One region of the Halomonas sp. 3D7M genome, then DNA from elsewhere that is predicted to be linked to it. Evidence: predicted binding sites of a transcription regulator. Region 1 holds the regulator's gene; each other region holds the start of a gene.
What was found. Region 1 encodes LexA, which represses DNA repair genes until DNA is damaged. Its sites were predicted from a motif close to TACTGTNTANNTANACAGTA; they were not measured.
Positions count from the first base shown of each region.

Region 2: dinB (DNA polymerase IV) is a predicted target of LexA. The motif match lies at 1,876-1,895, and genes of this name have one in related genera.
Region 3: recN (DNA repair protein RecN) is a predicted target of LexA. The motif match lies at 5,286-5,305, and genes of this name have one in related genera.
Region 4: INT22_RS17345 (LexA family protein) is a predicted target of LexA. The motif match lies at 1,572-1,591, and genes of this name have one in related genera.

Region 1 covers NZ_JABUZF010000090.1:2,229-10,485, reverse strand. Annotated here, with positions in the region: gene INT22_RS03440 (ribonuclease J) at 1-1,021, opposite strand, end outside; gene purU (formyltetrahydrofolate deformylase) at 1,298-2,152, shown strand; gene INT22_RS03430 (energy-coupling factor ABC transporter permease) at 2,239-2,910, shown strand; gene lexA (transcriptional repressor LexA) at 2,971-3,648, opposite strand; gene INT22_RS03420 (TetR/AcrR family transcriptional regulator) at 3,986-4,663, shown strand; gene INT22_RS03415 (L,D-transpeptidase) at 4,641-5,162, shown strand; gene nagZ (beta-N-acetylhexosaminidase) at 5,244-6,254, shown strand; gene INT22_RS03405 (hypoxanthine-guanine phosphoribosyltransferase) at 6,324-6,902, shown strand; gene ppsR (posphoenolpyruvate synthetase regulatory kinase/phosphorylase PpsR) at 6,912-7,745, opposite strand; gene ppsA (phosphoenolpyruvate synthase) at 8,029-8,257, shown strand, end outside.
Region 2 covers NZ_JABUZF010000264.1:7,879-12,238, reverse strand. Annotated here, with positions in the region: gene INT22_RS17140 (alpha/beta fold hydrolase) at 1-663, opposite strand, end outside; gene dinB (DNA polymerase IV) at 806-1,852, opposite strand; gene INT22_RS17130 (protein adenylyltransferase SelO) at 2,115-3,590, opposite strand; gene INT22_RS17125 (NAD-dependent protein deacetylase) at 3,638-4,360, opposite strand, start outside.
Region 3 covers NZ_JABUZF010000252.1:15,366-23,622, reverse strand. Annotated here, with positions in the region: gene INT22_RS15400 (ABC transporter ATP-binding protein) at 1-70, shown strand, start outside; gene INT22_RS15395 (DMT family transporter) at 48-950, opposite strand; gene dnaJ (molecular chaperone DnaJ) at 1,154-2,308, opposite strand; gene dnaK (molecular chaperone DnaK) at 2,419-4,353, opposite strand; gene grpE (nucleotide exchange factor GrpE) at 4,522-5,151, opposite strand; gene recN (DNA repair protein RecN) at 5,353-7,026, shown strand; gene fur (ferric iron uptake transcriptional regulator) at 7,137-7,589, opposite strand; gene INT22_RS15365 (outer membrane protein assembly factor BamE) at 7,662-8,111, shown strand; gene INT22_RS15360 (RnfH family protein) at 8,134-8,257, opposite strand, start outside.
Region 4 covers NZ_JABUZF010000264.1:55,317-63,573, reverse strand. Annotated here, with positions in the region: partial or broken gene ccsA (cytochrome c biogenesis protein CcsA) at 1-50, opposite strand, end outside; gene ccmB (heme exporter protein CcmB) at 65-763, opposite strand; gene ccmA (cytochrome c biogenesis heme-transporting ATPase CcmA) at 812-1,432, opposite strand; gene INT22_RS17345 (LexA family protein) at 1,693-2,091, shown strand; gene INT22_RS17340 (IMPACT family protein) at 2,119-2,745, shown strand; gene INT22_RS17335 (sodium ion-translocating decarboxylase subunit beta) at 2,862-4,184, opposite strand; gene oadA (sodium-extruding oxaloacetate decarboxylase subunit alpha) at 4,197-6,011, opposite strand; gene INT22_RS17325 (OadG family protein) at 6,105-6,362, opposite strand; gene INT22_RS17320 (tRNA dihydrouridine synthase) at 6,490-7,488, shown strand; tRNA gene INT22_RS17315 (tRNA-Arg) at 7,640-7,716, opposite strand; tRNA gene INT22_RS17310 (tRNA-Ser) at 7,746-7,838, opposite strand; gene csrA (carbon storage regulator CsrA) at 7,963-8,151, opposite strand.

The DNA.
Region 1 (8,257 bases):
CGTGTAATTCTGGGTGGTTCATCTCATCGAAAATTGACACCCCAAGCTGCGCTAGGCGTTTTTTCAGTTGTTCAATAGGGCGCTCGTTGCCTGGTATGGCTTTGGCAGAAAAAATGATGCTATCGCCTGGCTCAAGATCCACAAACGGGTGCCTCCGCTGTGCTAAGCGTTGCAGTGCTGCACGTGGTTCGCCCTGGCTGCCCGTCGCAATAATCACCACCTCTTCTGGCGGCAGGTAGCCTAAGTCATGGGGCGGTACTAGCGGCGGAAAGTCGTCTAGATACCCTAGGCCCTTCGCGACACTCACCATGCGTTCCATTGAACGGCCCATCAAGCTGACGCGTCGGCCGCACTGTTGGGCAGCAATTCCAATCGCTAATACGCGGGCGAGGTTGCTGGCAAAGCAAGATACCACCACGCGTCCTTTGCACTGTTTTAAGGTGTGAGCGAGTGCTTTAGCAACATCGCCTTCACTGCCGGAATGGCCGGGCATCGGGGCGTTAGTGGAGTCGCCTACGACGAGATCGATAGGCGCGAGCGCACGAAATTGAGCAGCGTTAATGGGCGAGCCAATTAATGGGGTAGGGTCTAGTTTCCAGTCCCCGGTGTGTAGCACGCGATAGTCGCCTGCCTGCATTAGGATTGAGCAACTTTCTGGAATCGAATGGGTAACGTGAAGGTAACGCAGCGTGAAGGGGCCGAGCTCCATTGCATCACCCGGTTCCACAACGTTTATAGCGGCGCTACTAAGCTGATGTTCTGCAAACTTATGGCGCAGCAATCCCGCCGCTAACGGCGTTGCAAAAATAGGGCAATTCCACTTAGGCCAGAGCCACGCCACGGCACCAATATGATCTTCATGGCCATGGGTAATGTAGAGTGCCTTTGGGGTAATATTGAGTGCTGCTAATGTATCTGTATTGGGCACCTGCAGCGGGGAATTGGGTAGATCTTGGCGAATCATCATGCCGCAGTCGACGGCGATCCACTCATCATCGTATCCATACAGCGTAAGGTTCATTCCAATTTCACCACACCCACCTAGCGGCAGTAGGCGCAGGGGAGGGCGACGGCGGGGACGAAGTTGAACGCGTGGTGGGTGCATCAGTAATGAAAAGCCTAAAAAGTAAGACCTTAACTATACGGGAAGGCAGGGGCGGGTAACAATCATCGTGGCATTTGGCTGCGGTGCTTCCTTGATAAGCATAAGGTACACTATTTCGCCTATATACCGCTTCCCTACCGCTGGTAGGTGCTTGTCGAACGTGCCGTTAAAATATGTCAAGAGTGTTTATTTATGTCTCATTATTACCGTTTGGTGGTTTCTTGCCCTGATCAAGTGGGCATTGTGGCGCGTGTCTCAAGCTTTATTGCTCAACAAGGTGGTTCTATCACTGAAGCAAGTCAGCACTCTGATCTTGAGACCGGCCGATTCTTCATGCGATACGAAATTTTGGCAGATTCGTTGGGTATGTCGGCGGAGGCGTTACGTAGTGCGTTTGAGCCGGTGGCTAAAGCCTTCAATATGCAGTGGTCGCTCGTCGATACTCAAAAGCGTAGGCGTGTGGTGTTGATGGTGTCGCGGGAGTCTCACTGCCTGGTTGATCTGCTTTATCGTTGGCAGGCTGGGGAGCTTGATTGCGATATTGTCGGGGTTATTTCAAACCATGAGGATATGCGATCACTCACTGAGTGGTATGGCATTCCTTACCATCATGTGCCCGTAGATCCTGATAACAAGCAGGTTGCTTTCGAGCAGGTGCAAGCTCAGATTGATAGCGCAAGGGCTGACTGCATTGTGCTGGCACGTTACATGCAGATTTTGCCACCTTCGCTCTGCTCGCGTTACGCGGGACGGGTGATTAACATCCACCACAGTTTCTTACCCTCTTTTGCCGGTGCTAAGCCCTACCATCAAGCTTACCAGCGTGGCGTTAAGCTAATCGGTGCTACCTGTCACTATGTCACCGAAGAGCTGGATGCTGGGCCGATTATTGAACAAGATATTCATCGGGTAAGTCATTGCCACACGCCAACGGATCTCGTGCGCTTTGGGCGCGATGTCGAAAAAGCGGTATTGGCGCGTGGTTTACGATGGCATTTAGAAGACCGAGTATTAATCCATGGCAATAAGACCGTGGTGTTCAGCTAAGCATGCTGTTTAGATACGCAGTGTTTTTAGTCAATTCAAGTTTACAGCTGGCTTGTCGTTAACTGAACGGGTAGATAGGGGCATCCATGTCTTTCGCGCAAAGTGTTTTAGCTCCCTGGGCATTGTTGCTGACGTGGTTGGTATCGTTGAGCGTGCTTGCGTGGATGATATGGCTGCGCCCTTGGCGAGTGCTGATAGGCGATGTGGCTCTTCAGCATCGGTGGTTAGCCGCGACGCTCGCTGTGGTGTTGATGTGGCAACTGCGTGCTCAGGCAGTCGATTGGTTAACCCTGCACTTAGTCTTCACTGTCTTAATGACGTTGCTATTCAAAATGCCTCTCGCATTAATCAGCAATGTGCTGATTAATGTTGCAATGTCAGCTATAGGTCGCAACGAATGGGTGTTACTAGGCGCTAATGTATTGGTAACCGGCATTGTACCTGCGGTCATTACTGGTCTGGTATGGCGATGGGTAGACCGGCGCCTGCCGGATAACTTGATGATCTTTTTATTCGTATGCGGCTTTTTTGGCGCAGCGCTGGCAACACTGGCAGGAGGGTTGTCGGCGGTCTTGCTAATCATGGTGGCGGGTACTGACTCTGAAGCTGTGTACTTAGCCCAAGAGTATGCGCGCTTCTTACCCCTGTTAATGCCCTCCGAGGCTTTTATCACAGGGATGTTACTCAGTATTTTATTGGTGTATCACCCGAGTTGGGTAGCTACGTTTAATGATCGTCGCTATATAGACTCTCAGTAACATTGCGATAGCCGGTGAGTATCTCTATCGAGTGCCTCACCGGCATTTACACTTACTCGCTTATCCCAGTGCTTGGCCGTTACCGCCACGTATGACACCAACTCCCACCCCTTCAATATCCAACTGCTGCGTACGTAGGTCAATTTCTATGGGCGCAAAGTCGCTGTTTTCAGCAATCAGTGTCACCGTATGGCCCTGTCGTTTAAAGCGTTTTACAGTGACTTCATCTTCTAGCCTTGCCACCACAATCTGGCCATCACGAACCCGGTCGGTGCGATGCACGGCAAGAAGGTCGCCTTCCAGTATGCCAACATCCTTCATTGACAAGCCTCGCACCCGAAGAAGGTAATCCGCTTTGGGGGTAAAGTATTCAGCGGGGAGTGGGCAATAACGATCAATGTGTTCCGCTGCTAGAATCGGGCTTCCTGCGGCCACTTCGCCAATGACTGGTAAGCCATTCGGTAGTGGTTCTACGTTGGCGGCAGGCGCTGTTGCCGAGACATCACCGATATCCTGTGGTTCCTGATTAGGCAGTCGAATCCCCCGCGAGGTGTTACGGATAATGCGGATGGCACCTTTGCGCTCAAGCGCTCGTAAATGCTCTTCAGCAGCGTTAGGAGAACGAAAGCCTAGCGCTTTGGCAATTTCTGCGCGGGTCGGCGGATAGCCGAATTCAGACATCGTTTTAACAATAAAATCAAAAACATGCTGTTGACGAGCAGTAAGAGGACGCGACATAACAAACTCCAAAAAATTGAACAAGACAGTGGCTACATGTCGGCTTAAACAGTATGTGGTTAAGTATACAGTATGTTGCTCTGTCCAGTACATGCTAGAGCGTTTCGCTATGGCATGGCAGTCATTATGCGAATGGTGCCAGGAATGGAGATAGGAGCGACGAGTCTGAGAGGCTATGGCAGTGGCAAACCCGATAGCGTCTGATAGCTGGTGTTTGAATGGCTGCCTAGGCTGCATTTTAGCATCGGGGAAAAAGCTAAAGATAAGTGATTGAGCCAAATAGCGTTATGGCATAGTATTTAACGATGTTTTAAACACTCGTTTTCTGGAGGGCGCTATGGCGCAATCTGATACGGTAACACGTATCCTCGATACCGCTGAGGTGCTGTTTGCCGAGCGTGGTTTTGCCGAAACATCGCTACGCAATATCACCAGTAAAGCGCGGGTTAATTTGGCGGCTGTCAATTACCACTTTGGTTCCAAAAAGGCGCTTATCCAAGCGGTGTTTGCGCGCTATTTAGACCCCTTCTCGCAACGTTTTCACACGGCGCTTGATGAGCTGGAAGCGCAGTACAACGGTGATGTGATTCCGCTTGAAGTGCTGTTGGAAACAATGGCAAGCACGGTGTTGGCAGTGCCAGCTGAGCGCAATAGCCTGAAGGTGTTTATGCGTCTGCTAGGGTTGGCGTATAGTCAGGCACAAGGGCATTTACGCCGTTATATCCAACAGCAGTACGGAGACGTGTTTACCCGCTTTACTGAGCTGGTGCGCCAGGCAACGCCAGATTTACCTGATGCTGAGCGTTTTTGGCGACTGCATTTCATGCTGGGTACCGTGATTTTTACGCTGTCGGGTTTAGATGCGCTGCGAGACATTGCCGCGAAAGACTATAATGAGCAAGTGACCGTCAGGGATTTGGTAAGACGTTTACGCCCTGTCGTGGTTGCTGCCATGAATGCTCCGCTACCGCCTGCTGCTGATGAAGGACATTATGCGAACGCCCACGCTAGCTGAACTACCCCCGCAGAATGGTGGTTGGATAGAAATCAATATCAAACACCAGCAGCTATGCTGGTGGCAAGGGCGCACGCTGCAGTACACGTGCGCTGTGTCCACCGGTGAGAAAGGCGTAGGGCAGCAGGAAGGCAGTGGTCAAACCCCCCTGGGATGGCATTATATCCGCGCATCGATAGGTGGCGGTTTAGCTGATAATGCTGTTTTTCGGGGGCGGCGGTGGACTGGGGAGGTGTTTACGTCGGCGCTTGCGGCGGAATTCCCTCATCGTGATTGGATCTTAACGCGCATTATGTGGCTCTGTGGTTTAGAGAGAGGAGTGAACCGAGGCGGGGATGTCGACACTCAGCGTCGTTTTATCTATCTTCATGGCACGCCACCTGATCAACCGATGGGCGTGGCCGCTTCACATGGGTGTATTCGGCTGCGCAATGATGATCTGGTGTATCTTTTTGAGCATGTGCCGCCGGGCACACCTGTTTGGCTTCATAATGGCTAAGCGTAGGCAACTTATTATTGATTTTTTGACACGAGAGATTGATCAACTAAAATTGACGGCCCTTTTGTTGGATCCATCACAATGACTCAATCTTTAGGCCCGGTCATGCTTGACCTCGAAGGGCCGCGATTAACCAAAGCTGAAAAACATCTTTTGATGGACCCTGCTGTGGGCGGTGTCATTTTATTCGCTAGAAATGTCGAGAATGCTTACCAGGTTAGAAAGCTTTGCAGTGATATTCGTCGTGTTCGCGGCGAGCTGTTACTTGGTATTGATCAAGAAGGCGGTCGCGTTCAGCGAATTAAAGAAGGCGTTACTCGCATGCCAGCCATGGCACGCATTGGTGATCAATTCGCTGAGGATTCGGCATCCGGTCTTGCACTAGCAAAAGACGCGGGTTGGTTGCTGGGCATGGAAATGGCTGCTTGCGGTCTGGATATCAGCTTTGCGCCTGTTTTAGATGTCGAAAGTGGCATCTCTAGTGTTATCGGTGATCGCAGCTTCAGCACCGACCCTGCACACGTCGCTGCGCTGGGTCAGTGTTTTATCAACGGTTTGCATGAAGCGGGTATGGCGGCGGTAGGTAAGCATTTTCCTGGCCATGGTGGCGTTGCCGCTGACTCCCATGTGGCGTTACCTGTGGATGACCGTCCGCTGGCGCTTATTAAACAGCGCGATCTTGTTCCGTTTAGCCAGCTTGCTACTCAGCTTGATGGTGTTATGCCTGCCCATGTTATTTATAGTGCGTTTGACTCACGTCCTGCTGGCTTCTCACCTAGTTGGTTGGGAATGTTAAGAGAGTCCCTGGGGTTTAAAGGTTGTATCTTTTCAGATGATTTAAGCATGGCGGGTGCTCATGAAGCGGGTGACCCGAAGGAGCGCGCCAGGGCTGCCCTTGCCGCAGGATGCGATATGCTATTGGTCTGTAATGACCGCTCTGCAGCGTTAGACGTTGTTGAAGCATGCCAAGGATTACACAGTAAACGACCAATCAAGCTACGCTATGGACGAGCCCGTCCAGACGTGGATGCGCTAACGGCACTTGGCCGCTGGCGTCGTACCCATGCCAAATTAGAAGCGTTGGCGAATTAACCCCATCTTTTCTTAAGTTATTTTCGTTTTTAAGTCACTGACTAGTTAACCCCTTCTTGGAGTAACCCGATGTCCAAACTGGATAAAGAGGCGCTTGAGTCGCTTGACTCAATGCGTGAGTTGATGGATAACGCTGACTGCTTGATTTCTCAACAACAAGTTGAGCGTGCACTGGATCGAATGGCTGAGGAAATTAGTAAAGATCTAGGGGATAAGTTACCGGTTTTTTACTGCGTTATGAATGGCGGCTTGATCACAACAGGGCACCTGCTAACCCGATTAGGTTTCCCTCTAGAAGTCGATTATCTGCATGCCACCCGCTATCGCAATGAGTTGCGTGGTGGCGAACTTTTTTGGCGTGTTTCTCCAGAAATTCCCATGGCAGGGCGCCACGTCGTCATCGTCGATGACATTCTTGATGAGGGCTCTACGTTAGCCGCTATTCTTGCCTACTGCGAGGAAGCCCAAGCGGCGAGCGTTACAACGGCCGTACTGGTGGATAAGCAGCATGATCGTAAAGCGGTACCTGGCTTAAAAGCCGATTACTGTAGCCTAGAGGTTGCAGATCGTTACGTGTTCGGCTTTGGCATGGATTACAAAGGCTACTGGCGTAATGCCCCTGGAATATTTGCTCCCAAGGGCATGTAATGCTCTGGCCTAGCGGGGCGAGAAGCGCCTAGCTAGGCCTGTCTCTGCAATCATTCGGGTTGATATCTCTTCTACTGAAAAGCGTGTCGTATCGATAAACGGGATGTGCATCGAGCGATATAACGACTCAGCCTGTTCAACTTCTTGCAAGCACTGATCCATTGAACTGTAGCGACTGTTGGGACGGCGCTCGTTGCGTATTGCTGCTAGCCTGCGAGCATCAATTGTCAGACCAAACAGCTTGTGTCTATGGGGGGCGAGTGCCTTGGGTAGTTTTAAACTGCCATCTTCATCCAAGTCATCTTCGGTTAATGGGTAGTTAGCTGCTCGAATACCAAATTGAAGCGCTAGATAAAGTGAGGTGGGTGTTTTGCCGCAACGTGAAACGCCAACCAGAATAATGTCGGCTTTATCGTATTGGTGCGTTCGTGCGCCATCATCATTATCTAGCGCAAAATGGACGGAATGGATGCGATCCATGTAGACATCATCGCTACCAATCGAGTGCGTTCTGCCGACGCTGTAAGAGGAGTGCGTTTCTAACTCTTGCTCTAGGGGTTCTAAAAAGGTAGAGAAGATATCCACCTTGAAGCCTGAGGCCTGTCGAATGACGTTACGGATATCCTGATCCACAATGGTATCAATGATAATCGGCCGATGGCCGTCACGGACGGCGGTAGAGTCGATTATCTCCGCTAAAGCTCGAGCCTTTTCCAGCGTATCAATGTAGGGCTTTGTCAGCATGTTAATTTCAACATCACTAAATTGAGCTAACAGGCTACGCCCAAGGCTTTCTGCCGTAATGCCAGTACCATCAGAAATAAAAAAGGCTGTTCGCTTCATCACTAAATCCGTCAATAAATAAAATTGCTATTGTGGGGTGGGGCGTGGGTTAGCACAATCGTTGCCAAGCCATTCACTTTTTGCAGTTCGTTTTAACGCTTATTTAATAAAAATTACCTCATTAAGACTACATAAAAAGCCCTTTATTGCACTTTGTTGTAAAAATCCTCCACTCCGTTCGCTATTAGACCAATGGCGAATGCGGCGGGGCGATGCTAGTGTGACATGGTCAATTAGAGTCGGCCTGTCAGGTCGCAAAGCAGTCTAAAAGCGAGGGGGTTGCGTGGAAGAGTACATTCTATGGTTCGATCAGTTAGGTATGGCAGACGTCGAACGTGTGGGTGGTAAAAACGCTTCGCTTGGCGAAATGATCTCGAACTTATCAGGTGTGGGCGTGACAGTGCCGGGTGGATTTGCCACGACGGCCCATGCCTATCGTGAGTTTCTCTCTCACGAAGGGTTAAATGACCGCATCAACGCCACCCTTGCTCGCCTGGATGTCGATGACGTTA
Region 2 (4,360 bases), on a different contig from region 1:
TAAATGCGACTCCTGCCCTGCTACCAGATGGATTGGCACACCGACGCGACGTGGCAATCCCGACAGGTGATCCGGCAGATGGCGAAATATCTCTACCTCAATACCTGGATCGAAGGTTAGCTCAGCGCTACCGTCATCCAGCAAGCGCGTGCCTGCTTCAATGTAGTCGTTCAATGCCTCTGGGGTAAAGCGGCGAAATAACCCACGGCGGCGCAGCGAGTCAGCCATTGCTTCTCGGCTAGGCCACACACTGCGCCGCCCCTGGGTTTTACCAGCGGGGGTGATGCGGTCCATAAAACCAAATCGCTTCGCCGCTTTCATCACCCAGGCATCCGGCCCCAGCATCAACGGCGGGTCAAGCATAATGACGCCGCAGAAGCGTTCTGGCTGTTTATCTGCCGCCATGGCCATCAGCGTACCGCCTAACGAGTGACCAACACCCAATAACGGCGCGTCTGTAACCGGCAAGTAGCTCAACAGTTCATCGACTAAATTGCCCCAGTTATGGTTCACCGGGTAATCCGGGTGATGACCCAATCGATCTAGCGGATGGAGGTCAAACGACTCTGCCAGTGGTTCCAGCAGCGTGCGATAGCTTAAGCCAGGAAAGCCATTCGCATGGGCAAACACTAAACGAGGGCGTTGGGTGGCATGGGCAGACATGGTTAGCTCGCAAGGTAGGAAGACAGGAAAGTAGCGTGGCAGAGCACCCACGCTAACTAGCTAGCAAGTAGACAAACTATCATACGTCTGTTTTAACGCGCCTTTGTATGAGCGTCAATCGACATAAGTATTAACAGGCTAATTAAAACAGCGAGAGTTGCTGGACGGTGGCTTCTTCTGCCAAGCGGTAGCCCACGCCTAGTAGCCGAACTGGCTTCTCCCCTCGTGCCCAACCAATAGTCAGCAGGGATTCGAATTGCTCCTGGTTGGGTGCGGGGTCGGCGTGCTCCACTGTCGTTTGGGTAAAGTCATTGAATTTTATCTTTACCATTAACCCGCGCACGGCGGGCGCGGGGTCTAGTCTGGCATAGCGCTGCTCTAAGTCGTTGAGAAGACCGGGTATCTGTTGGCGACAGGCTTCCAGGGTGGGTAAGTCCTGGGAGTAAGTTTGCTCGGTGCTGATCGATTTCCGCTCACGATGAGTTTTCACTGGTCGCTCGTCGCGCCCAAAGCTAAGCTCGAACAGCCGATGCCCGAAGCGGCCAAACTGTTCGACCAGCTCAGTGAGCGGACGAGCCCGCAAATCTGCGCAGGTTTGAATACCCAACCCCGCCAATTTTTCAGCCGTGCGCGGCCCTACCCCGTGGATTTTCTTGACCGGCAGTTGCTGCACAAAGCCATCGATATCGTTCGGCGTGATCACAAACAGACCATCGGGCTTGCGCCAGTCGCTGGCAATTTTGGCAAGAAACTTATTGGGCGCGACGCCTGCCGAGACGGTAATGCCTACTTCCCGCTTTACTCGTTGGCGAATCGCTTCGGCCATGCGGGTGGCGCTGCCGTTGCACAGGGAAACATCAGTAACGTCTAAAAAGGCTTCATCTAGCGAGAGCGGTTCAATCAGTTCGGTCACATCGCGATAAATCGCAAACACTTGACGCGCCACCGCTTTGTATTTGGCCATATCACCGCGGATCACGGTCAAATGTGGGCAGCGTTTGAGTGCCTGCGCCATGGGCATGGCCGAGTGGATGCCAAATTCGCGGGCGGGGTAGTTACAGGTAGCGACAACCCCGCGCTGCTCAACGCTGCCACCTATCGCAATAGGCACATCGTTAAGCGCTGGGTTGTCGCGCATTTCAACCGCTGCGTAGAAGCAGTCACAGTCGCAATGAATAATTTTGCGCACAGGTTGCCCTTGCCTCCGCCCCTACCTGTAAATAATCACAGTTTACCACAAGAGCGATGTGAGCAATGACATCACTGATGTGCTAGGCGGAACAGCTCTTCGCGGGGGCGCTGTGACCCCGTCCGTGGGCGCTACTTTCGCCATCTGACCGCCAAGGATGGCGGGAATGCCGGAAAAGTCGGGAACTGTTTTCCGGCCATGGCGAAAGACCCCCGCTATGAGCTATTACCGCCGTGATGGCTTACTTTTCAGCTTGGGTAAATCAAGTACCGCAAAACGTTCTTAGTACCTGCTCGTTTTCCGTTGCGGGGGCTGCAAGGCGGCGTGCTTCTGCGGATTCATCAAAGGGCTGGGTGACCACCGCAAGTAAGCTGTGAAACGGCGTAAAATCGCCTTCATAAGCCGCATCAATAACTTCCTGAATGCGGTGATTGCGGGGAATAACAACCGGATTAGCACGCCGCATAGCAGCTAAGCGCTTGCTGTCTTGGCTGGCAACCTGTGCGGCTTGCCACTTATCTAGCCATGCCGCCAACTCATTCGGCTGAGTCGTCAGCGCCAGCAGTGCTTCCTTGTGCGTTTCACTTGCAGTGCTGGCGTAATGCGTCAGCGCATCAAAGGTGGCGGTCATATCCATCCGCCCCTGGTGCATCTGGCTTTCCAGCGCTTCCATTAGCGTTACCGCTTGGTCGCTGTCTGCTGCAAGGCCGAGCTTATCTGCATGCAGGCGGCGCTGCTCGGTATCAAACAGTGGCCCAAAGCGGCGGATGATATCGGTGGCCTGCTCGACGACGGTATCGCCCTCTTCGCGCATCAGCGGCAGCAGCGTTTCGGCAAAGCGGGCTAGGTTCCATTGAGCAATGGCGGGCTGGTTATCAAAGGCATAGCGCTTGCCTTGATCAATCGAGCTGTAGACTTTTTGCGGGTCAAACTGCTCCATAAAGGCACAGGGGCCGTAATCAATGGTTTCTCCGGCAATGCTGCAGTTGTCAGTATTCATCACGCCATGAATAAACCCAAGGCTCATCCACCGCGCCACCAGCGCTGCTTGGCGAGCAACCACCGCCTCTAACAAGGCTAAATAAGGATCATCTGCACTAGCGGCATCGGGATAGTGGCGCTCAATCACATGGTCGGCCAGCGCTTTCAGGGCAGCTTCATCTCTGCGTACCGCAGCAAATTGAAAGGTGCCCACACGAATATGACTGCTTGCCACGCGGGTAAAGACTGCGCCGGGCTCAGGCAGTTGGCGCACGACTCGCTCGCCGGTAGAAACGGCGGCTAACGCACGGGTAGTGGGTACGCCCATTGCAGCCATAAATTCACTGACCAGATACTCCCGCAGCACCGGCCCCAGCGGCGAACGACCATCACCACCACGGGAAAATGGCGTGCGCCCGCTGCCCTTGAGCTGCACGTCGCGCCGTATGCCATTCTGGTCGACGACCTCCCCCAGTAACAATGCGCGGCCATCGCCCAGCTGCGGTACAAAGTTACCAAACTGATGCCCAGCGTAACCCAGCGCCCGTGGCTCTGCGCCCGGCGGTAGTTGGTTGCCACTAAACCACTGGGCAAGGGTGGCATCATCAGGCTTACTCTTCAGCCCTGTCTTAAACCCCAGCGTTTCTGCCAGGCGCTGATTAAATGCAATCAGCGTGGGCTGGCTCACTGGCGTGGGCTGGCAGGCCATCCACAGTGGCTCGGGAAGCGTTGCAAACTGGTGTTCAAATGACAGCACGGGCGACTCCGCTGTTGGTGACAATCGTTGCCTAATACCCTAGCACTTTAGTCAAGTAAACGCTGCTGCAAACAACCGACAGCATGCTCTAACACTGGCGTTAACGGCGCACGCCACTGGTGGGTTAATAGCGCATCGGCGCGAGTGACGCCCAACGACAGCGAGGCCACCGGCAAACCCATGGCGTGGGCATCACGGCAGAAGCGGTAGCCGGAATACACCATCAACGAGGTGCCCACAGCCAGTACGGCATCGGCATTTTGCAGCCCTGCTTGGGCAGCCAAGCGCCGCGCTGGCGGCACCACATCGCCGTAATAAACAACCTGGGGCTTTAAGATGCCTTGGCAGCGCGGGCAATCCAGCACCTTAAACGTCGAAAAATCAGTTTCTAAATCCGCATCGCCGTCGGGCGCATGGTGGGCATCTAGCGCTGCAAAACGCGGGTTCATCCTGGCCATTTCGCTGTGCATGGCGTGACGCATAAGTTGATAACCGCATGTCATGCACGCCACCACGTCTGCTCGTCCATGCAGATCAATGACCTTGCTGGAACCCGCCCGCTGATGCAGACGGTCTACGTTCTGTGTCACCAGCAGCTCCACGTGGCCCATGCTTTCAAGCGCCGCCAACGCCTTATGCGCACCGCTCACTTGGGCTTCACGCATGGCTTTGAAGCCGATCAACGCCTGCGCCCAATAGCGCTGGCGTACGGCAAGTGAGGCCATAAAATCGCCATGCTGTACCGGTGGCGGTCGCTTCCACTGCCCATC
Region 3 (8,257 bases), on a different contig from region 1:
CAAAGTGACGGCGCGTATTGAGCCATGCTCAAAGGGCCGCCCTCAGCTTATTGTCGAAGAAGCCGTTTAATCCGGCGGCCTTCTAGTGTGGCCAGCCCGACCCCGCTAAGTAGCAACGGCAATGCCAGCAAAAAGCCGCTAGAAACCGGCAGGCCAAACAGCATCCAATCTGCTAACACAGGCCACACCAACGCAATATATTCAAAAGGCGCTAGGCGTGACGCTTCGGCGTAACGTAGCGCCAGCGTCATCGCAATATGAGCCGAACCGCCAAACAAGCCAGACAGCACTAACAACCACACCACGTCACCCTTAAGCGGTGCCCAGCCCAAGGGCAGTGTTGCCAACCCCGCTAGCGCAGAGACCAGAATAAAGTAGAAGGCAATGGAACCGGCTGTTTCGGTACGTGAAATGCGCCGTACGGTTAGCAGCGCTCCAGCGGTTAACAGCGCGCTCAGCGCGCCTAGTGCATAGCCAGCCAGCTGCCCTTGCTCGCGACTGGCCTCAAGCCCTGGCAGTACCAGCACCGCCACCCCAGCTAACGCCAACGCAATAGCGCCCGCCCGATAAAGCGAGAAGCGCTCCCCCAGCAGCAAGACACCACCCAATGCCATAAACACGGGCGTCAGCTGGGCTAACAACGTAGTTTCCGCGACAGGTAACAAGGCCACCGCCGCGAACGATGCGAACATTGCCGCTGCCCCAAGGCCCGAGCGCAACGCGTGCCCCAGTGGACGGCGCGTCGCCAATCCCTGCGGAAACTCGCGACGTAGCATCAAAAACACAACAATCGGCAACAGCGCAAATAGCGAGCGGAAAAAAACCGACTGCCCTACCGGAACCTCGTCACTCACCGCTTTAATACACACCAACATGCCGGTGAACAGCACGCCAGAAAGCACTCGCAGCCCAATGCCCAACCCAGGGCGAGACTCTTCATCCGCTAGCATTTGCCCTCGTCCTTATGTGCTAATAAGTTATGTGCAAATAATCCACGCTTTAAAAGGGTATCGGTTAGCGATTAAGCGATAAGCCCATCAGACCCACTATTTTACACTATGCAACACAATGAATTAGCAATAACTAGTTAACAAAAAAACGCCCCAACACTTGAAAGTGCCGGGGCGCTGATGTGCTGTGAAGTGAATCGCCGTTACGGCTTCATCTCTTCAAAAAACTTCTTCACACTGTCGAAGAAACCAGTTTTCTTCGGCGAATGGCTGTGGCTATTGCTGCCGTCAAAGCTCTCTTGCAACTGACGAAGCAGGTCTTTCTGCTCGTCATTGAGATTGACCGGCGTCTCCAGCACCACTTTGCAAAGCAGGTCGCCAGGTGCGCCGCCGCGTACCGGCTTCACGCCTTTACCGCGCAGTCTGAAGAGCTTACCGGTTTGAGTTTCCGGTGGAATCTTCAGCTTCACACGGCCATCTAGCGTGGGCACTTCCAGCTCCCCACCCAATGCAGCGTCAACAAAGTTAATTGGCACGTCACACTGCAGGTGTTTGCCATCGCGCTGGAAGATGTGGTGTGGCTTGATCGATACCTGAACATACAGGTCACCGGGCGGGCCACCGTTAACACCACTTTCACCCTCACCATTCAGGCGAATGCGATCACCTGTATCCACTCCCGGCGGAATCTTCACCGACAGTGTGCGCGTTTCCCGTACGCGGCCTTCACCGTTACATTTGTGGCACGGCACTTTAATGTGCTGGCCACTACCGTGACAGGTCGGGCAGGTTTGCTGAACCGCGAAGAAGCCTTGCTGCATACGCACTTGGCCGTGGCCGTGGCACGTGGGACAGGTTTCTTTGCTAGAGCCAGGCTCAGCACCTTCACCATCGCAGCGGTCACATTCGATATGGCGTGGCACGCGGATATCAACGGTTGTGCCGGAAACGGCGTTTTCCAGATCCAGCTCTAAGTTGTAGCGCAGATCACTGCCACGCGCGGGGGCATTAGGTCCACGACGACGGCCACCACCGCCACCAAAGATATCGCCAAACACATCACCGAAGATGTCGCTGAAGTCGCCAGCGCCACCACCACCGAACCCACCACCGCCAAAGCCGCCGCCCTGGCCGTCAACACCGGCGTGACCAAACTGGTCATACGCCGCGCGCTTTTCGCCATCGCTTAAGACTTCGTACGCTTCTGACACCTCACGGAATTTTTCCGCTGCAGTGTTATCGTCCGGGTTTCGATCAGGGTGGAATTTTTGCGCCAAGCGGCGGTAGGCCTTTTTGATCTCTTTCTGATCAGCCCCTTTTTCGACACCCAGGACTTCGTAATAATCGCGTTTGGACATGGGTCCTACGCCTCCTGGTTAGCTACGCACTTAATTAGGCGTCTGCTTCGGAAACAGCAACGCGGGAGTTGTCTCCCGCGCTACCGCATTCCTTAGCAGATAGAGGTGATTTACTGTTTCTTTTTGTCGTCATTGACTTCTTCGTACTCAGCGTCAACCACGTCATCCTCTGGCTTGGTGCTGGCATTTTCAGCACTTTCGCCGTCCGCCTGCTGAGCAGCTTCCGCCTGCTCGGCGTACATTTTCTGCGCCAATTGACCAGACACTTCGGCCAGCGCGTCCAGCTTCTGCTGGATGTTGTCCTGATCGTCAGTCTTCACTGCTTCTTCCAGCTCGCTGATCGCGGTCTCGATGGCTTGTTTCTCGTCATCGGTCGCTTTATCGCCGGCTTCCTGCACGGTTTTGCGAGTGGCGTGAATCATGCCATCTGCTTGGTTACGCAGCTGCACCAGCGCTTCGAACTTTTTGTCTTCGTCCGCGTGAGCTTCCGCATCGCGTACCATTTGCTCGATCTCTTCATCCGTGAGACCGCTGGACGCTTTAATGACGATAGACTGCTCTTTATTGGTCGCCTTATCTTTGGCCGATACGTTTAGAATGCCGTTGGCATCCAGGTCGAAGGCCACTTCAATCTGCGGCACACCACGCGGTGCTGGCGGAATGTCGGCAAGATCAAAACGACCCAGCGACTTATTCTGCGAGACCTGCTTACGCTCACCCTGAACGACGTGAATCGTCACTGCCGTTTGGTTGTCATCCGCCGTGGAGAAGGTTTGCGTCTTCTTCGTGGGGATGGTGGTGTTTTTGTCGATCAGCGGCGTCATTACGCCACCCAGGGTTTCAATACCCAGGGTCAGCGGGGTAACGTCGAGCAGCAGTACGTCTTTTACGTCGCCGCCAAGAACACCGCCCTGAATCGCCGCACCAACAGCAACCGCTTCATCTGGGTTGACGTCTTTACGCGCTTCTTTACCGAAGAAATCAGCGGCTTTCTTCTGCACCATCGGCATACGCGTCTGGCCACCGACCAGAATCACTTCGTCGATTTCAGATGCAGACAAACCAGCATCTTTCAGCGCCATTTTGCACGGGTCGAGCGAACGCTGTACCAGATCTTCAACCAACGACTCCAGCTTGGCACGCGTCACCTTCACGTTAAGGTGTTTCGGGCCAGTGTTGTCAGCGGTGATGTACGGCAAGTTAACGTCTGTCTGCTGGGCACTGGAAAGCTCAATTTTAGCCTTCTCAGCCGCTTCTTTCAGGCGCTGCATCGCGAGGTTGTCGCCAGACAGATCCATACCGCTGTCCGCTTTGAACTGGTCAACTAAGTAGTTGATCAGCGCCAAGTCGAAGTCTTCGCCGCCCAGGAAGGTGTCGCCGTTGGTGGCTAACACTTCAAACTGAGTTTCGCCGTCAACGTCGGCCACTTCGATAATAGAGATATCGAAAGTACCGCCACCCAGGTCATATACCGCGATGGTTTTATCACCACGGGATTTGTCCATCCCGTAGGCCAATGCAGCAGCGGTCGGCTCGTTAATGATGCGTTTAACATCAAGACCGGCGATGCGGCCCGCATCTTTCGTGGCCTGGCGCTGGCTGTCGTTAAAGTACGCCGGTACGGTGATGACCGCTTCAGTTACCGCTTCGCCGAGGTAGTCTTCGGCGGTTTTCTTCATTTTCTTCAGCACTTCCGCACTTACCTGCGGCGGCGCCATTTTTTTGCCTTTTACTTCAACCCAGGCATCACCGTTGTCGGCTTCGGCGATTTTGTAAGGCACCATTTTGATGTCTTTTTGTACGACATCATCTTTGAAGCGACGGCCAATCAGGCGCTTGATCGCGTAAAGGGTGTTCTCAGGGTTGGTGACGGCCTGACGTTTTGCCGCCTGGCCTACCAGCGTCTCACCATCGTCGGTGTAAGCAATAATGGAAGGCGTAGTGCGGCCGCCTTCGGCATTTTCAATGACTTTAGCGCTGTCACCATCGAGCACTGCCACACAAGAGTTGGTGGTGCCCAGGTCGATACCAATAATGCGTCCCATAGCAAAAACCTCGAATTCGGTTGTTACAAAACTGATGTTTGAAAGCTGATGTCAAAAATCTGCTTTTTGAAATTTAAAGCGTTTGCGGGTTTTCCCGCGGGTTGCCCTTTATTTGGGGGCCGCTTGCAGCATTTCAAGGGGCTTTTTTTGCTTTGCGTCAGCCAATGCTTAATTGGCTTTTTGGCTAACCACCACCATCGCGGGGCGAACTAGGCGGCCGTTAAGCAAATAACCCTTCTGCATCACATCCATGACGGTATTGGGTTCAAGCTCGGGATTCGGCACCATCGCCATCGCTTCGTGAACTTGGGGGTCGAAGGGTTCACCCTGGGGTTCAACGCTTTCCACGCCAAATTTATTCAATACGCCTAACTGCATTTTGAGGGTCATGGAAACGCCCTCACGATGTACGTCAGAGGCTCCGTCTTCCATGCTCTCTAGGGCTTTTTCCAGGCTATCAACAACGGGCAACAGCTCTTTAACAAATTTTTCTAAAGCAAACTTGCGTGCTTTTTCAGCCTCTTGCTCAGCTCGGCGACGCACGTTTTGAGCTTCAGCAGCGGCACGTAGCGCTTGGTCTTTAGCTTCCGCCAAGCTCTGCTCAAGCTCTTCCACCTGAGCGGCTAGCATATCGGCTTCCGGGTTTCCCACGCCGTCCTCTAACGCAGCGTCGTCCTCGATTAACCCTTCCAGCTCACCCTCGACCAGGCGCTCTTCAGCCGCTTGCTCGGTGACTTCCGCCTCTTGCTCTTGGCGGGCCAGCTCATCATCTAATGGGGTTTGCGGTTCTTTTGCCATGCCTAGCTCCTGAAAAGTATGCAGCGGTGGCATTAACGGCCACCTCGGTTAAGTAACGAGTATTAACCACGTATGGACGCTATATGGGGGCCATAAAAGCCATCTCAAGAGGGGCATTGAAGTGAGTTATAGACTACTGTATAAAACAACAATTATTGGATAAGTATCCAGCTTCTGTGCCGCACCGCCTCAGGAGGCCTTATGCTCACGCAGCTAGCAATCCAAGATTACGCTATTGTTGACCGCCTTGAACTCGACCTAACCCGTGGTATGACGGCGATTACCGGGGAAACTGGGGCAGGCAAATCGATTTTACTCGGCGCCCTTGGCCTATGTTTGGGCGAGCGTGCCGACGCTGGCAGCGTGCGCCATGGACGTGAGCGCACCGACCTTTCCGCGCGTTTTGATATTCAACACCTACCCGCTGCCACAGAGTGGTTGACTGCTCGCGAGCTGCCTGCTGAAGAGTGCTTGCTGCGCCGTGTGGTTACCGCCAGCGGTCGCTCCAAAGCGTGGATCAATGGCCACCCCGCCACCATCGCCGACCTAAAATCGCTGGGCGAGCAGCTGATTCAAATCCATGGACAGCATGCTCATCAGGCGCTTATGCGTGAAGAAACCCACCTCGCCCTGCTAGATGATTATGCCGGGCTACGTGAGCGTAGCCAGCAACTAGCTGAAACCTTCCGCGAGTGGCGCAGCGCCCGGCGGCGATTAAAAAAACTCAGCGAAGAAGGCAGTGAAGTTGAGGCAAAGCGGCAGCTGTTGCGCTACCAAGTAGAAGAATTAGATCAACTGGGACTGGCAGAGGGTGAGCTGCAAACGCTAGAAGAGGAGCAGCATACCCTCGCCCATGCGGAAGAGACGCTGCGTGAAACCCAGTTTGCCGCCGACTGCTGCGCGAGCGATGAAGGTGGCGCTCTGTCGCTGTTAAATCAAGCCTATGCCCATTTAAGCGCGTTACCCGGCAGTGACAAAGGCACACTGGCCAATACCTTGGCTATGCTTAGCGATGCGCGCATTCAAGTAGAGGAAGCTTCCAGCGAGCTAAATCGTCTTGCCAGTACAACTGAACTAGACCCAGAGCGCCTAGCCTGGGTAGAAGAACGGCTTGGCGATGTCCACCGTATTGCCCGTAAACACCACGTTGCCCCGGAAGAGATTTGCGCACTGCATGCCCGACTCAGCCAGGAAGTCGAACTGCTAGAAGCCAGCGACGACGACCTGGAGTCGTTAAGCAACCAAGTGTCTGAATACCGCGAGCGCTATCGCAGCGATGCCAAACAACTAAGCGAGGCGCGACAAAAAACCGCCGTTCACTTGGGCAAAGAAGTGCAACAACAACTAGGGTTCTTGGCGATGGGTAAAGCACGCTTTGACGTGGACGTTACCCCGCGTGAAACGCCTACGCCGGAAGGCCTGGACCACGTCCAATTCCTGATTAGCGCGAACCCAGGCCAGCCCGCTAGGCCGCTAACCAAAGTGGCTTCGGGCGGTGAATTATCGCGCATCAGCCTTGCCATTCAAGTGGTGGCCGCTTCCCACTCCACCATTCCCAGCTTGGTCTTCGATGAAGTGGACGTGGGTATCTCGGGAGCGACGGCCGAAATTGTCGGTCAACTGCTGCGCAAGCTCGGCGAAAACGGTCAAGTAATGACTGTCACCCACCTGCCTCAGGTCGCCGCTCAGGCGCATCAGCACCTGCATATTGAAAAACGCGCCAAACGAGATAGCACGCTGACCCATATGGCCCTGCTGGACGAACAGGGGCGTATCAGCGAACTCGCCCGCATGTTGGGCGGTGTAACGCTATCTGACCAAACACTCGCCCACGCCCGCGAAATGCTGCACGCGAGCCAACGGCCACCGCACTAAGCGCTTTTTTCAATCGACAACGCGCTAGCAAACGCCACACACTATAAAAAACGCCCCTAGGGCGCGAATGAGTCATCACTCGCACCCTAGGGGCGTTTTATTTAGCGCGACTATTTTTTATTTGTGGGGCCGCTGTCCTGTCGGGTTACGTCCGACCCACGGGGGCGTACGTAAAGCACCAGGGCATGGTCCACAAGTTCATAGCCGTGCTCTTCGGCGATCTCTTGCTGACGTCGCTCGATGATTTCATCGACAAACTCAATGATTTCACCACTTTCTAAACACACCATATGGTCGTGGTGGTCTTCTTGAGTCATCTCGAACACCGCGTGGCCACCATCAAAATTATGACGGATCACCAAGCCTGCTGATTCAAACTGAGTCAGCACGCGGTACACGGTAGCCAAGCCAACATCCTCGCCCGCATCAATCAGTGTTTTGTACACTTCTTCTGCGCTAAGGTGGTGTTGACCCGAAGCATTTTCGAGAATCTGCAGGATCTTGACGCGCGGCAGGGTTACTTTCAGCCCGGCTTTGCGCAGTTCATGGTTCTGATCGGCCATGGTTGCTCTTCGCAGTAACAGGTTAGGTCGGGTATGATCGACCGAAACCACGATAGTGAAGAATAGGCTCAAATGCAAAAATTGACTCGCATCATTACTCTTTCCGTTGCCCTAACCGTTGTTAGCGGCTGCAGCTACGTTGGCGTTTACAAGCGCGACATCCCTCAGGGCAACTTGGTGACCGAAGAAATGGTCAGCCAATTACAGCCAGGAATGACCCGAGAACAAGTCACTTATGTGATGGGTCGCCCGTTGCTGGAAGCCCCGTTTGACACGCGAGAATGGGATTACGTTTATCGTATTGATAAAGCGTACGCGGATGTTGAGCAGCGGCGTGTAACCCTCACGTTCGATAACATGGGACGTTTGGTGAACGTTGAACAGCAAGGTGATTTCTCTAGCGATCTGCCGATCAGCACGGACACCGGCGCAGGCCCTGCAACAGAAACAGCAGATCCAATCACCGGCATCAACGCACCTAGTCAGCGAGTACCTACGTCAGAAAATGCCACAGCGCCATAGCCAGTGATGCCTCCCGAATAAGTTACCCGCCTCTGGCTTGACGCTTTGCCCGCTCCAGGCGGGCAGCTTTGGGGTCTATCTCTAATGGACGATACACCTCAACGCGGTCGCCTGGACGCAGCGCTTCTTGTTCAGGCTGGCGCAGC
Region 4 (8,257 bases), on a different contig from region 1:
ATCGCGTAGAACCACTTGGGTGATCTCAGTTTATTTATAAAGGCCCACATGGTGTTTTCGTCCTTTAACCGTTGATGCTGATGCGTAGCGAGGCGGCAATAGCCCAAGGTGCTAGCATTAACGAAATCGCTAAAAGTGCGCCCAAAATAGCAAGATGCGCCGCGATACCATCGCCTAAAATAGCGGCCTGCACGGCGCCAGCACCAAAAATAAGCACTGGAATATAGAGCGGCAGCACCAGCAGTGACAGCAATACACCGCCGCGAGCTAATCCGACGGTCAGCGCTGCGCCAATCGCACCAATCAAGCTGAGGCTTGCGGTTCCCAATGCCAGCGATAGCGCTAACACCATGTAACTCCCGGCAGGAAGTGCCAACATGATACCTAAAATCGGCGCCATAAGTGCCAAAGGCAGTCCTGTCAGCAGCCAGTGAACAGCAACTTTTGCCAGGCTAAGCGCCGCCAGCGGCTGAGGAGCTAACAGTAGCTGCTCCAAACTACCGTCGTCGTAGTCGCTCCGGAACAGACTATCCAGAGAAAGCAATGCCGCTAGCAATGCCGCCACCCACAGCAACCCAGGCGCTATTTCTGCCAGTAACTGGGGATCAGGTGAAATGCCGATCGGAAAGAGCGTAATCACCAAGGCAAAGAACACCAATGGGTTAAGCACCTCACCACGACGACGTAGCAACAGCGTTAGATCTCGCTTAAAGGTGGCACTAATGGCAACCATGAGCCCACCGGAAGGCGCATGCATCGACATTTCTGGGATGCCTGTCGTGGCGTGTGAGCTTGGCAACGCTGTCTCCTTCTACCCCAGTTGAACGCGCCTAAGCACGGATGATGCGGTTAACTCATGATGTGTCGTCACTAACACACAGCCTCCCGCGTTGGCATGCGCAACAAGCTGCGCCTCTAATGCTGCCACTCCGTGGCGATCAATGGCTGTAAAAGGTTCATCCAGGACCCACAATGCCCGCTTAGTAAGCGTCAGTCTCGCAAGGGCAATTCGCCGCTGCTGCCCAGCAGAAAGCTGCCCGGCGGGTACATCCTCAAAGCCACTCAGTCCAACCTGTGCCAGCGCTTCTTCACGCTGGTAATCGTCGCCTTTTTCGCCGCTAAGCGCTTGGTACCACGCTAAGTTTTCCAGCGGAGAAAGCCCCGCTTTTATGCCAGGGGCATGCCCTAAATAGAGTAGATTGGCGAGAAAATGTTCACGCACCTCGCGCATTGAGTCGCCATTCCAATAAATGTCGCCATGGTAGTCGCTCAACTGGCCTGAAAGAATTTTCAACAGTGTCGTTTTGCCGCTCCCGTTAGGGCCTTCGATACGCACTATTTCGCCACGTTGAATATCAAGATCTAGCCCCTCAAACAGCCAACGATCATCGCGTTCACAGGCTAGCTGTCGGGCTTGTAGGCAGAGGCTCAAGGATATCTCCAGGCACGTAGATTTTGCGTCGAACTCTACACGGAAAGCCCCTTTCTCGCCAGTCGCTCTCTGCGGTCAGGGGTCGCATCACACTTCAACCAATCTTCGCTTAAGAACAATAGGCAATGCAGAGCACTAGCACTGTATGCAAAAACAGGTCTATACTACAAACACTGTATGAAAAAACATTACCGATTATAAACACAGCAATCTGCTCAATTACACGCCTAGGGAGCGGGCGCTGCATTGGAGAAAACTGCATGACGATGACAATGCCAACACCCTTGAACATAACTCAACATGCGCTATCTCAAACGACGTCGAATACAGGTCGCCCTATTTATTCGGCACCTCGTGTAACGCGGCGCAACACTTATGCGCTTCGCGTGCGCGGCAACAGAATGCGTGAATGCAATCTATTCGATGGCGATGTCATCATTATTCGCCGCTATCAACAAGGTAGCCATCAAGAAACCGCTATCGCGACGATAAACCAGCGAGAAGTTGCCCTAAAGCAACTTTCCATTAGTCGACTTGGCGTTCACTTATGGCCCGAAGATGCAGCCATGCCTGCCGTCTTCCTGCATAATTGTGATATTCAAGTGCTGGGAATGGTAATGGGCGTCGAGCATGGCGCTAACAACACTCGGCACCACTAATTCGCCACCCGCTTTAGGGAGCATCGATTGCGTTACCGAGTTCCAGACCTAGCATCCGCCACATGGCATACCGCTGAAATTGAGGTTGAAAAAAGTCGCTTCCTCACGTGGATATGCCATGCACCCAACACTGCTGACTATCATGCAATGTTGCAGGCAGCAAAAACCGCTCACCCCAACGCAAGTCATCACTGCACGGCCTTTATTGCTGGCCCTCCTGGTGAACAAACGCACATAGGGTTCTCTGATGATGGCGAACCCGGCGGCACAGCCGGCAGGCCCATGTATCAAGCTTTGCTCGGCAGCCAGATGGGTGAAATAGGCTGTGTGGTGATTCGTTACTTTGGTGGCACCAAGTTGGGCACGGGTGGACTCGCCCGAGCTTACGCACAGTCGGTTAACGCCGGGATTGAAACATTACCTACCCGCGAAGTCGTCGAACGGGATAACTACCAGCTGCGTGTCAACTTTGCCCATGAAGCCGTCGCGCGCGCTTGGTGTGACGAGCAGAAAATTCCCGTCCAACAGGCAGAGTACGATGGCAACGGCGTATGCCTCACGATTGGCTGGCCAAGAGATGAGGCCTTAAATTTCACTACGCTTGAAAATCGTCTAAAGACAGCCCTCGATATTCAAAAAGTGCCGCCACAATAAGATTATTATATCGCTGACAAAAAAACGCGACTTACGCGAGCAATTGCTCGGTAAGCCGCGTTTTAGTCGCTAACCATTACGTAACGATAACTGCGCAATGGTACTGCTAGCGGGTTTTAGCCTAAATATTTAATCATCACACCCGCTGCAACAGCAGAACCGATAACACCGGCCACATTAGGGCCCATGGCATGCATCAGCAGGAAGTTATGCGGGTTCGACTCCAAGCCAACCTTATTAGCCACTCGCGCGGCCATCGGCACTGCCGAAACACCTGCGGCACCAATCAGCGGATTAATCGGCATTTTGCTGACCAGGTTCATCAGCTTCGCCATCAACACGCCTGCGGCCGTGCCAATACCAAACGCCACAATACCCAGGCCCAAGATACCCAGCGTTTCGAATGCCAGAAAGCTATCTGCCATCAGCTTGGAACCAACCGATAGCCCTAAGATAATCGTCACGATATTGATCAGAGCGTTTTGCGCTGTATCCGATAAGCGCTCAACCACACCGCACTCACGCATCAAGTTACCAAAGCAGAACATCCCTAACAGCGGCGCTGCATCAGGTAGGAAAAGCGCGACGGCAATCAATAGCATCAGCGGGAAAACGATCTTTTCCAGCTTGGATACCGGACGCAGCTGCGTCATCTTAATTTGACGCTCTTTCTGCGTGGTCAGCAGGCGCATAATCGGCGGTTGAATCAGCGGCACCAGCGCCATGTAGGCGTACGCCGCTACTGCGATAGCACCCAGCAACTCAGGAGCCAATACGCTTGATACATAAATAGACGTTGGACCATCAGCACCGCCGATAATACCAATGGCGGCCGCTTGATTAAGGGAAAAGTCCATCACCCCCAGCGAGGTCAGCATCACAGCACCAAACAGTGTGGCAAAAATGCCAAACTGAGCAGCCGCGCCTAAAAAGAGCGTCCGCGGGTTAGCCAGTAACGGGCCGAAGTCGGTCATGGCCCCCACGCCCATAAAGATAATCAGTGGCGCAATACCAGAGGCAATCGCTACTTTATAGAAGTTATAGAGCATCCCATCGCTATAACCTACGCCAACCGCAATATCCTTTGCCGCACGTAATTGATCGGGAGCCGCTGCGTCGTGGGCAATCGCTTTAAGCGACTCTCGCCAAGCTTCTACACCACTTAATGGATCAAGGGTAGCCCCCAGTACGGAAGCTATCTGCTGCAGCACAGCAGGTTTTGCCACCTCAATCGCTTGATCGAGCGCTGAGATTGCCAAGCCCGCCTCAGGGATATTGGCAAGAATGCCGCCAAACCCAATTGGCACCAGCAGCAACGGCTCAAACTTCTTGTGAATGGCAAGATAGAGCAGCCCAAGCCCTACCAAAATCATGGCCGCCTGACCAAGCTCAAGGTTATAAAGCCCCGAGCCCTCCCATAAGGTAATTAGTTTTTCCATTGCCAAATGCCCTTAAAGCTCGATCAGCGAATCGCCGACGGTGACGCTGTCACCCTCGCTGACGTTAACTTTCGATACGGTACCGGCACTACTGGCGCGCACTTCGGTTTCCATTTTCATGGCTTCCAAAATAATCACCACATCGCCATCCGCTACTTGGTCACCCGGGCGTACATTGACCTTGAAGATATTGCCAGCAAGCGGTGCATCAATGCTTTCTCCACTAGATGCAAGCGTTTCCTCTTGGGGTGCGTTAGTACTCACTGCCGCCTGTTCCTGCACCGCGCCTATCTCGCCACCTTCAGACACTTCCACTACAAACGCTTTGCCATTGAGCTTAACGGTGTACGTTTCCGGGCCACTCGAAACCGCTGGCGCTTTGTTTGCGGCTTTTGCCGGTACGTTAGCGCTTTTCGCCTCAGCCACTTGAGGGGCAGGTTCGAAGGCATCCGGGTTGTCACGATTTTTAAGGAATTTCAGACCAATTTGCGGGAACAGCGCGTAGGTCAGCACGTCATCTATTCCCTGCTCGCCGCCGGCAATACGAATGCTGTCTGCGCTCGCTTTTTCTTTAAGCTCGGCAGCTAGTCGATCCATTTCTGGCGACAAGTTATCTGCCGGGCGGCAGGTGATCGGCTCGCCGCCTTCAAGCACGCGTTTTTGCAGCTCAGCATTAAACGGCGCGGGCGCGGAGCCGTACTCACCTTTTAACAGTGCCTGAACTTCTTTGGAGATGGACTTGTAACGTTCGCCCATCATGACGTTCATCACAGCTTGAGTACCCACAATCTGGGAGGTCGGCGTCACCAGAGGAATAAAGCCAAGGTCTTCGCGTACGCGGGGGATTTCACTCAACACGTCGTCTAGCTTATCGCCAGCGCCCTGCTCTTTAAGCTGGCCTTCCATGTTGGTGAGCATGCCGCCAGGCACTTGGGCAATCAAAATGCGTGAGTCAATACCGCGCAACGAGCCTTCGAACACCGCGTACTTTTTGCGCACTTCACGGAAATAGCTGGCGATATCTTCCAACAATTCCAGGTCAAGGCCGGTATCACGATCGGTATCTTTGAGCATGGCCACGACAGACTCAGTCGGACTATGACCATACGTCATGGACATGGAAGAGATCGCAGTATCGACATTATCGACGCCTGCCTCGACGGCTTTCAAAATTGTCGAGGTCGACAACCCGGTAGTCGCATGACAATGCAAGTGAACGGGAATAGACAGCTCTTTTTTCAACCGCGTGACAAGATCATAGGCAATATAAGGCGTCAGAAGCCCCGCCATATCCTTGATAGCCAGTGAGTCAGCGCCCATTGCGGCAATGGTTTTAGCGAGCTCTACCCAGCTATCCAGGGTATGTACCGGGCTAACCGTATAAGAGATGGTGCCTTGCGCATGTCCACCTACTTGGCGAACCGCCTTGATAGCACGCTCAAGATTACGCGGGTCATTCATCGCGTCAAACACGCGGAACACATCAACCCCGTTAGTCTTGGCGCGCTCGACAAATTTATCAACCACGTCATCGGCGTAGTGGCGATAGCCTAATAAGTTTTGGCCACGCAACAACATCGCTTGAGGTGTATTCGGCATCGCCTCTTTCAGTGCCCGAATACGCTCCCAAGGGTCTTCACCCAAATAGCGAATGCATGAATCAAACGTTGCTCCACCCCAAGTCTCTAATGACCAATAGCCAACATTGTCGAGTTTTTCGGCAATCGGTAGCATGTCATCAAGACGCAAACGGGTGGCAAACAGCGATTGATGGGCATCGCGAAGAACAACATCAGTGATCCCCAGAGGACGTTTTGTTTCATTCATGGTCGTGGCTCACAATTTTCACGTTATGGATTTGTAGTAAATTTAACAAAATAAATAGTAATTGAGCGGTAGGATAGCTACAAAACTAGGGCCTTACTTACGGCGCGAAGAACGATAACGGTGCACTGCAGCACTAATCACTGCCCTGACTTCATCATCCTGGCCTTTCGGTGCAGATGGTTTTGCATTATTTCGACCGCTTGGCGCTGCTATAGGAGCAGGCTGAAAACGGCTAATCAACTTCGACATTAGCGTAACGCTAATTACCAAAACCGTAAGAAAAACAAATACAAAACCCATACCCAACCCCATAAGGGCAAGCCCTTCCTGGAGCAACTCTGACTCTTGCATACCGCATTCCCCCTCTTTCAAATGCTTTTCGGCACACCAATAGCCTCTAAAGGCGCTTGGCGCAGTGAGGCTAATACACTAACCTGCCACATCCAGGATAGATTGCAATCGCGCCATAGTGGAAGTCATGGTTGTTAATTTACTACATAAAGGCAGGATAGGCCTAGCGCCTATGGAAGGTGTCATCGACGCCTTAACGCGTGATTTACTGACTCAGCAGGCAGGTTTTGACTGGGCAGTGACTGAGTTTGTCAGGGTGGTCGACACACGACTCCCCCCTCGCGTGTTCTATAAACATTGCCCCGAACTGTCAGCAGGCAGCGTCGCCACCCCTAGCGGCGTTCCCGTGCATTTGCAGCTTTTGGGATCAGACCCCGTGGCGCTAGCCAGCAATGCGCAACAGGCGCTCTCGCTGGGCGCTATCAGCGTTGACCTTAACTTTGGCTGTCCCGCCAAACTGGTTAATCGTCATGATGGTGGCGCATCGCTACTTCGCCAGCCAGATCGCGTCTATCGCGCCGTAAAAGCGGTCGCCGAAGCATTAGACGGCGAAATTCCAGTGACGGCTAAAATCCGCCTTGGCTTTTCTGATCGTCGCTTAGCAGTCGCTTGCGCCCAGGCCACAGAAGCTGGCGGCGCTGCACAGCTTGTTGTCCATGGCCGCACACGAGATGAAGGCTATCGCCCACCTGCACATTGGGAGTGGATTGGCAAAGTTCGCCACCAGGTATCAATCCCTGTCGTTGCAAACGGCGATATTTGGACACTAGAGGACTACTGGAAGGCTCGCACGCTATCAGGTTGCGAGGATGTCATGCTTGGCCGTAGCGCTCTCTCAGACCCATGGCTTGCAGCTCGCATACGCCATTGGCAGCGCACAGGAGAGCGCCTCCCTGACACCACCTGGACAATGCGTGCCAACGTGCTAAAGCGATACGCCGACTTACAGCGGCGACAACTACCAGATCGAGTAGTAGTGTCACTCGTCAAGCAGTGGCTAGCACAAATGCGCCAAGGCAATAGCGAAGCGAATCATCACTTTCAGCGCCTGAAACGCCTTACGGATCTCGATACACTGCTTAACAACCTGATTCCCAGCACATCACTTTGCTGCGAGCCCGCATAAGTCGCTTCGGCATTAAATTAGAATAAAAAAAGCGCCCTTCTGCTGTGCACAGAAGGGCGCTTTAAACGATCGCAAGACCAAAGTACGAGCCACCATGGCCAGGCTAGAAAAGAAAAAACCCGCTTTCAATAGAAAGCGGGTTTTTCGAATTTGGCGCGCCCGGGAGGATTCGAACCTCCGACCCCCTGATTCGTAGTCAGGTACTCTATCCAGCTGAGCTACGGGCGCTTATCCAAATTGATGTTGCTTTATGCAGTTGGCGGAGAGAGAGGGATTCGAACCCTCGATAGGGCTATAAACCCTATACTCCCTTAGCAGGGGAGCGCCTTCAGCCACTCGGCCACCTCTCCTCAACGGCACGGCGCGAATATTACCGATTTTGACGACTGCTGTCCAGCCCTACGCCAATTTTTTTCGCACCGCTCCGTAGTTACCGCTTAAACGCCTTGTAGTAGACGCAACACAGACAACCATTTACTCAGATTCGCTTTCGCTGTTGCGTTCACGCTGAATGCGTTGGTAAATCTCTTCACGGTGAACCGCAACGTCTTTTGGTGCGTTAACACCAATACGTACTTGATTACCTTTCACACCTAACACTGTAACGGTGATCTCATCACCTATCATCAGTGTTTCGCCGACACGGCGGGTTAGGATGAGCATGGCTGATCTCCTTCTCAGACGTTTTTATACAACGGGATGTGTCCGCTCAAAGCGGCACCACACTATTATGCGGTATGGGTGCCGCCACCACCAATGGCTCAAGCTC